2 regions of the Aquibaculum sediminis genome follow, and region 1 is predicted to be linked to the other one. Evidence: predicted binding sites of a transcription regulator. Region 1 holds the regulator's gene; the other holds the start of a gene.
What was found. Region 1 encodes HrcA, which represses chaperone genes, less so after heat shock. Its sites were predicted from a motif close to GTTAGCACTCNCCNNNGGNGAGTGCTAAC; they were not measured.
Positions count from the first base shown of each region.

Region 2: groES (co-chaperone GroES) is a predicted target of HrcA. The motif match lies at 2,468-2,496, and genes of this name have one in related genera.

Region 1 covers NZ_JBFCVK010000001.1:279,809-284,047, forward strand. Annotated here, with positions in the region: gene ABZ720_RS01305 (elongation factor G) at 1-795, shown strand, start outside; gene ABZ720_RS01310 (nucleotide exchange factor GrpE) at 886-1,593, opposite strand; gene hrcA (heat-inducible transcriptional repressor HrcA) at 1,631-2,689, opposite strand; gene rph (ribonuclease PH) at 2,865-3,599, shown strand; gene rdgB (RdgB/HAM1 family non-canonical purine NTP pyrophosphatase) at 3,638-4,237, shown strand.
Region 2 covers NZ_JBFCVK010000001.1:25,519-29,757, forward strand. Annotated here, with positions in the region: gene ABZ720_RS00130 (inositol monophosphatase family protein) at 1-296, opposite strand, end outside; gene groL (chaperonin GroEL) at 404-2,065, opposite strand; gene groES (co-chaperone GroES) at 2,123-2,410, opposite strand; gene hflX (GTPase HflX) at 2,624-3,907, opposite strand; gene hfq (RNA chaperone Hfq) at 3,988-4,239, opposite strand, start outside.

The sequences.
Region 1 (4,239 bases):
GACCCATCACTCAGCTTTCGCCATGACCCGGACACGCACGAACTGCTCCTGTCCGGTCAGGGTGAAATTCACCTGCAAATCGCCGTCGAGCGCCTGCGCAACCGCTTCAATGTCGCGGTCGTAACCCAGCCGCCGACTCCGGCCTACAAGGAGACGATCCGAAAGGGCACCGACCAGCATGCGCGCTTCAAGCGCCAGACCGGTGGTCACGGGCAGTTCGCCGACATCAAAGTGAGGATCGACCCCCTGCCCCGCGGGGAAGGTTTCCGCTTTCATGACAAGGTCGTGGGCGGCGCCGTGCCGCGCAATTACATCCCCGCCGTGGAAGCCGGCATCAAGGAATACCTCAGCCGAGGGCCGCTGGGCTTTCCGGTGGTCGACCTGGAGGTCACATTGCTGGATGGGCAGCACCACGCCGTCGACAGTTCAGACATGGCTTTCAAAACCGCTGGCCGCCAAGCCATGAGCGAAGCATTGCCGGCCTGCGACCCGGTGCTGCTGGAGCCGATCTGCAAGGTCTCGATCTTCGTGCCGCAGGAGCAGACCAATCGCGTCCATGGCCTGATTTCGGGGCGGCGGGGACAGATCCTCGGCTTCGACGCGCGGCCCGGCTGGCAGGGCTGGGACGAGGTGCAAGCCCACATGCCGCAAGCGGAACTGCGCGATCTGATCATCGAACTGCGATCGCTGACCCTCGGCGTCGGCTCATACAGCGCCGAATTCCACCATCTGCAGGAACTGCACGGGCGCGAAGCCGACAAGGTGGTCGAAGCCGGCCGTCAATCGACCGCTTGACGCCAGAGCGCCGATCACCGGCTTGAGCAACGCGTCCTCAGGCGGACAGCCAACAATGGTGGCTGTCCGCCTGGGGTACGCAACGCAATCTCAGGACTGCGGCTCTTCGTCGGCGGACTCGTCTCTAGCGGTCTCGTCGGGGCCTTTGGCAGCACCCGGCGCCGGACCGCCCTTTGCGACGGCGACACGCGCCGGCCGCAGCAGGCGTTCGTGCAGCACGTAGCCGATCTCGAACACCTGGGCGACGGTGCCCGAGGGCTTGCTGGGATCCTGCACCTCCATCATGGCCTCGTGGCGGTGGGGGTCCAGCTTCTCACCCAGAGGATCGACCCGCGCGACGCCATGCTTGGCCAGCGTGTCCAGCAACGCCTTTTCGGTCATCTCCACGCCCACGAGCAGCCCCTTGAGGCGCTCGTCAGACTCGGCGGCCTCTGCCGGCACCGACTCAACGGCGCGATGCAGGTTGTCGGCGACGGGGAGCAGATCCTTGGCCAGGGGGGCCGCCGCATAGCGCAGCGTCTCCTCGCGTTCGCGCTTGGCCCGGTTGCGCACGTTCTCGGTCTCAGCCAGAGCGCGCAGCAACTGGTCCTTCAACTCGGCAACCTCCTGGCGCAGACCATCGGCTTCAGCCTTCAGGACGGTGAACGGATCGTCGCTGTCCAGACCCTCTCCTTCCGAAGGCGCGGCAGCGTCCGATTCAGGAAAATCGAGCACCTCGGCGCTGGCATCCGCGGCCTCGTCCTTCGTGTCGTCTCGCGGGGCATCCTTGCCGCCCGGTGGCGTGCTTTGCGTGACCATGGATCCTTTCCACTACTCTACTGTTGGGAGATGCCGCTCATCCAAGCAGGCGGCCGATCACCTTGGCGGTGTAATCGACCATAGGGATGATGCGGGCATAGTCGATGCGAGTCGGGCCAATGACGCCAATCGCACCGACAATCTGCTGTTGCTGATTGTAGTAGGGCGCAATCACCGTTGAACAACCGGTCAATCCGAAGAGCTCGTTCTCCGTGCCGATGAAGATCTGTACTCCCTCGGCGCGCTCGGTCAGGGAGAGCATGCGCAGCAGGGCTTCCTTCTGCTCCAGCGCCGCAAAGAGATGCCGGATGCGCTCCAGGTCTTCAATGGCCTGCACATCGGACAGCAGCTGAGCCTGCCCCCGCACGATGAGCGCCGCCCCGCGCTCCCCTCCGGCCCAGGTGGCCAGGCCGGCCTGAACCACGCGGCCGGTCAACTCATCGAGCTGGGCGCGATGACTGCGGATCTCATCGGCAATGTCCTTCTGGGTATCGCCTAAAGAACAACCCTTCAGCCTGTGCGACAGGAAATTTCCGGCCTCGACCAGGGACGAGGGCGGCAAACCCATGGGCACATCGACGATGCGGTTTTCGACATTGCCCGATTCCGTGACCAGCACGACAAGCGCCCGACCCGGCCCGAGCGCCACGAACTCGATGTGCTTGAGCGGCTCGTCCTGCTTGGGGGCCATCACCAAGCCGGCGCAACGCGAGAGGTCGGACAGCAGGCGTGTGGCCTCTTCCAGGACCTCCGGCACGGAGCGCCCGAAGGCTGCGCACTGTCCTTCGATCAACTCCTGTTCGTCCCGGCCGAGATTGCCGCGTTCCAGAAGTCCGTCCACGTACAGCCGCAATCCCTGATCGGTCGGCAGACGGCCAGCCGAGGTGTGCGGCGCCATCAGCAGCCCCAGATCCTCCAGGTCGGCCATTACGTTGCGGATGGTGGCCGGCGACAGGTCCAGGCCCATTTTGCGCGCAAGTGTGCGCGAGCCGACCGGCGCGCCGGTTTCCACATAGGCGTCGACGATCGTCCGCAGAATGTCGCGCGAACGTGCGTTGAGCACGCTGCTCAGGGAGGGGTGAAGCGGTTCGCTCATGCGTAGGCCAAGCCGAGTAGGGACCTCATTCAGGAAATTCTAGTACGGAAAGGCATTTAGTCCACAGTGACGGTGCTTTCAACGGGCCGAGCCGAGAAGCCGGCCTTGCCGTGCTGGACGCGACGCCAAGCCCGCATTAGGGTCCGGCCCTCCAAACATGTCCAGGAGTGGTCCCATGCCTGCGAGCGGGCGTCCCAGCGGCCGTGCGGCCGATGCCTTGCGCACCATCGATTTTCAGATCGACGTCAACAAGTATGCCGAGGGCTCCTGCCTCATCTCCTTCGGCGACACCCGCGTGCTTTGCACCGCGAGCATCGAGCAGTCGGTGCCGGGCTGGCTGCGCAACAGCGGCCGCGGCTGGGTCACGGCCGAGTACGGCATGCTGCCGCGGGCGACCGACACCCGCACCGACCGCGAGGCCGCACGCGGCAAGCAGAGCGGGCGCACTCAGGAAATTCAGCGTCTCGTCGGCCGCTCGCTTCGGGCAGTGACCGATCTGAAGGGCTTCGGGGAACGCCAGATTCGCATCGACTGCGATGTGCTGCAGGCCGATGGCGGCACGCGCACCGCGGCGATCACGGGCAGCTACGTCGCGCTTCACATGGCGTTTGAGCATATGCGCCGCCTGGGTGCCGTCACACGCATTCCGCTGCTGGAGCCGGTGGCAGCCATTTCCTGCGGCCTGTACCAAGGCACGCCGGTGCTCGACTTGGACTATGCGGAAGACTCCCAGGCCGAAGCCGACGCCAACTTCGTCATTACGGGTTCGGGGCAGTTGGTGGAGGTGCAGGCCACCGCGGAGAAGACTGCTTTCCGGCGCCAGGAGCTCGACGCCTTGCTGGATCTGGCCGAGAAGGGCGTGAGCGAACTTGTCACGCTGCAGCGCGAGGTGCTGGGCCTCTCCGATTAGACTTGAAGCCAGGGCCCGAACAGGCGACATGCTCAGCCATGAAACGTGACATTCCCGGGCGCAAGCTGGTGATCGCCAGCCATAACCCCGGCAAGGTGCGGGAGATTGCCGATCTCCTTGCGCCCTTCGATCTGGAAGTGACATCCGCCGCCGACTTCGGGCTGCCTGAACCGGAGGAAACCGGCACGACCTTTGCGGCCAATGCCGAGCTCAAGGCCCGTGCTTCGGCCAAAGGCACGGGATTGACCGCACTGGCCGATGACAGCGGTCTGGCCGTCCGGGCGCTGGGCGGGGCGCCGGGCATCTACTCTGCGCGCTGGGCCGGCCCGGACAAGGATTTCACGGTCGCCATGGAGCGGGTGGAGCGCGAGCTCGGCGACAATCCCGATCGCGGCGCCGCCTTCGTCTGCGCCCTGGCGCTGGCCTGGCCCGACGGTGCAACCGAGGTCTTCGAGGGACGGATCGAAGGAACGCTGACCTGGCCGCCGCGCGGCACCCGCGGTTTTGGCTACGATCCCATCTTCCTGCCCGAAGGTGACGAGCGCACCTTCGCGGAATTGGAGCCGGCGGAAAAGCACGCGATCAGCCATCGCGCCCGCGCCTTCGCCCAACTCGTCGACCGCCTGCGCGCAGGCTGACC
Region 2 (4,239 bases), 250 kb from region 1:
AAGTTACCCGTTCCGTCAATTGGGTCGATGATCCAGACATAGCGATCGCCCTCCAGGCGATCGAGCACCGTGGGGTCGTCTTCGACCGCCTCTTCGCCCACGACCAGTGAGTCGGGCAGGAAATCGGGCAGGCGCCGCTCGAGTTGCCGTTCCACTGCAATATCCGCAACGGTCACCAGGTCACCTGCCGCCTTGCGGCGCACATCCTCATCAGCCAGGGCGCGAAAGCGCGGCATGGCCTCTTCCGCGGCCACTTCGCGCAAGACCGCACCAATGCGCTCAAAATCCGGAAGCATCACCAATCCGCTTACAGTGGTCGAGTTCAATCAGGCTTTGATACACAAAGGGCCGCGGGTTTCCCCGCGGCCCCAGTGTTCGCTTTGAACGGTCCGAGTGACGGGGCTTAGAAGCCCATGCCACCCATGCCGCCCATACCACCCATGCCGCCCATATCGGGGGCACCGCCGCCGGCGCCGTCCTTCGGCTCCGGCTTCTCGGCAATCATGGCCTCGGTGGTGATCATCAGGCCGGCGACCGAAGCCGCGTCCTGCAGGGCCGTGCGCACGACCTTGGTCGGGTCGATGATGCCAGCCTTCACGAGGTTGGTATACTCGCCGTTCTGGGCGTCGTAGCCCCACTCGACGTCAGTGCTCTCCAGCAGCTTGCCAGCGACCACAGCGCCGTCAGTACCGGCGTTCTCGGCGATCTGACGGACCGGAGCCTGGATGGCACGGCGCACGATCTCCACGCCCACCTTCTGGTCGGCATTCTCGACGGAGACGCTCTCCAGTGCCTTCAGCGCGTACAGCAGTGCCGTACCGCCGCCCGGGACGATGCCTTCCTCGACCGCCGCGCGGGTGGCGTGGAGGGCGTCGTCAACGCGGTCCTTCTTTTCCTTCACCTCGACCTCGGAGCCGCCGCCGACGCGGATCACCGCAACGCCGCCGGCGAGCTTCGCCAGCCGCTCCTGCAGCTTCTCACGGTCGTAGTCGGAGGTGGTCTCCTCGATCTGCGCCTTGATCTGGGCGACCCGAGCTTCGATGTCCTGCTTCTGGCCCGCACCATCGACGATGGTGGTCTCTTCCTTGGTGATGTCGATCTTCTTCGCTTCACCAAGCATGTCGAGAGTGACGTTTTCGAGCTTAATGCCGATGTCCTCGCTCACGACCTGACCGCCGGTCAGAACAGCGATGTCCTCGAGCATGGCCTTGCGGCGATCGCCGAAGCCCGGAGCCTTCACGGCCGCGACCTTCAGGCCGCCGCGCAGCTTGTTGACCACCAGGGTCGCCAGGGCTTCGCCCTCGACATCCTCGGAGATGATCAGCAGCGGACGAGACGACTGAACCACGGCCTCGAGCACCGGCAACATGGCCTGCAGGTTCGAGAGCTTCTTCTCGTGCAGCAGGATGTAGGGGTTCTCGAGCTCGCAGATCATCTTCTCGGAGTTGGTCACGAAGTACGGCGAGAGGTAGCCGCGATCGAACTGCATGCCCTCGACGACTTCGAGCTCGGTCTCGAGGCTCTTGGCCTCCTCGACGGTGATGACACCCTCGTTGCCGACCTTCTGCATGGCCTCTGCGATCATCTCGCCGACCGTACGATCGCCGTTGGCGGAGATGGTGCCAACCTGAGCAACTTCCTCCGGCTTGGAGATCTTGCGCGAACGGCTGCGCAGATCCTCGACCACCACGGCCACGGCAGCATCGATGCCGCGCTTCAGGTCCATGGGGTTCATGCCGGCGGCCACCGACTTGGAGCCTTCGCGCACGATGGCCTGGGCCAGAACGGTCGCGGTCGTCGTGCCGTCGCCGGCGGTGTCGTTGGTCCGGGAAGCGACCTCACGCACCATTTGGGCGCCCATGTTCTCGAACTTGTCGGAAAGTTCGATCTCCTTGGCGACCGTCACACCGTCCTTGGTGATGCGCGGGGCGCCGAAGGACTTATCGAGAACCACGTTGCGGCCCTTGGGACCCAGGGTCACCTTCACTGCGTCGGCGAGGGTATCCACGCCGCGCAGCATGCGCTGACGCGCATCCGTGCTAAATTTAACTTCTTTCGCAGCCATGCGTTCGCTCCTTGCTGCTGGAATTCTTCAATGATCGAGGGCGCTTCGCGCTTACACTCAGGCGAGCACACCCATGATGTCGGACTCGCGCATGATCAGCAGCGTCTTGCCGTCGATCTTCACTTCGGTACCGGACCACTTTCCGTAGAGGACGGTGTCGCCTTCCTTGACGTCAAGCGGGTTAACCTTGCCGTCATCGCCCCGGGCACCCGGGCCCACGGCAACGATCTTGCCCTGCTGCGGCTTTTCCTTGGCGGTGTCCGGGATGATGATGCCGCCGGCGGTCTTCTCTTCGGCGTCAAGCGCCTCCACCACCACGCGGTCGTGCAACGGGCGGAACTTCATTCTCGTCCTGCTCCCTTTATCCGGAGGTCTGTATCTATTGTCGGGGACGGAGCCCCTTCTGGCACTCACCTGTCGTGAGTGCTAACGATCCCGGAGATAGGCAGTCGGACCGGCGAAGTCAACCTTAGTGAACAGCCGTACCGCCGGGACGTGGTTGCGATGTCAGGGCGTCGCGATGTCAGGGCGTCGTGATGTCGGGCTTCGCGATGCTGGTCAGTGTTCCGCGGGAACGGAGGGACCCGACCCGTCCTCCTGCATGGGCAGGCGGTCGAAGCGTGCGCGCTCGATGGGAGAGAGGCTGACACGCAGCCACGTGTGGCCGTCGCCTTCTTCCCGGTCCAGGACCTGGCCATGCTGATAGAGCCAGGCCAGCGTCTTGCCGTCGGCCGCGTCCACTTCCAGTTCCAGGACTTCATGGTCGCGCTGCAGCCCCTGACGCACCGCTTTGAGCAAGTCAGGCAGGCCTTCGCCGGTGAGCGCGGATACGGCCACCAGATGGTCTTCGCGCGCGCACTGCGCCTGCAATGCAGCGCGCGCCTCGGGCTCCAGAAGATCGATCTTGTTGAAGACCTCGATGACCGGCCGTTCACCGGACTCGCCCGGACCGAGTCCGAGATCGTGCATGATCGCGTCCACCGACGCCTTCTGCTCTTCATGCTCCGGATCGCTTACATCGCGCACGTGCACGATGACATCAGCAGAGATCACTTCCTCCAGCGTGGCCCGGAAGGCCGCGACCAGATGCACCGGCAGATCGGTGATGAAGCCGACTGTATCCGAGAGAATGATGGTCTCGCCCGACGCCAGCTCCAGCCGCCGCATGGTGGGGTCGAGCGTGGCGAAGAGCATATCTTCGGCCATGACGTCGGCCCGGGTCAGCGTGTTGAAGAGCGTGGATTTTCCGGCGTTGGTGTAGCCCACCAAAGCCACGACCGGATAGGGCACCTTCTGTCGTGCGCTGCGATGCAGGCCGCGCGTGCGCTTGACCTGTTCGAGATCCTTCTTCAGCCGGAGGATCTTCTCATCCAACATGCGCCGGTCGAGTTCGATTTGGCGTTCACCCGGACCGCCCATGAAGGCGCCACCGCTGCGCTGACGCTCCAAGTGAGTCCAGGAGCGCACCAGACGCGAACGCTGATAGGTCAGCGCTGCGAGATCGACTTGCAGTCGCCCTTCCTTGGTCCGGGCGCGTGCCCCGAAGATCTCCAGGATCAGGCCCGTGCGGTCGATGACCTTGCGATCCAGTGCGCGCTCCAGATTGCGCTGCTGGCCAGGGGAGAGCGTGCAGTCGAAAACCACGAGATCGGCTTCCGTCCCCTCGGCCTGGGACGCCAAGCGCTCGACGACCCCTCCGCCAACAAAGGTCGCCGGATAGGGGCGGTCGATCGGGGCGATATCCGTGCCCACAACCTCCAGCCCGATGGCCTGGGCGAGGCCGATGGCCTCCTGCAAGCGGGCATCGGCCGAACGCTCCGATTGCCCAGGCCCAGGCTTCACTGCTGGATGCAGCACCAGGGCGCGCCCCGCACTCCCTTCGGTAGTAGGGGTGGTCGCGCTCTGCTTAGAAGTCTCTTGCGTCAGTCCTCGGCTCCTTCCTTGTCGGTGACCTCGAACAGCTGAATCGGTGCCGATGGCATGATCGTGGAGATCGCATGCTTGTAGACGAGCTGCGAGTGCGCGTCGCGACGCAGCAGCACGCAGAAATTATCAAACCAAGTGACAATACCCTGCAGCTTCACCCCATTGACCAAGAAAATCGTGACCGGAATCTTGTTCTTGCGGATGTGGTTGAGGAAGACATCTTGTACGTTTTGCGACTTTTCACCGGC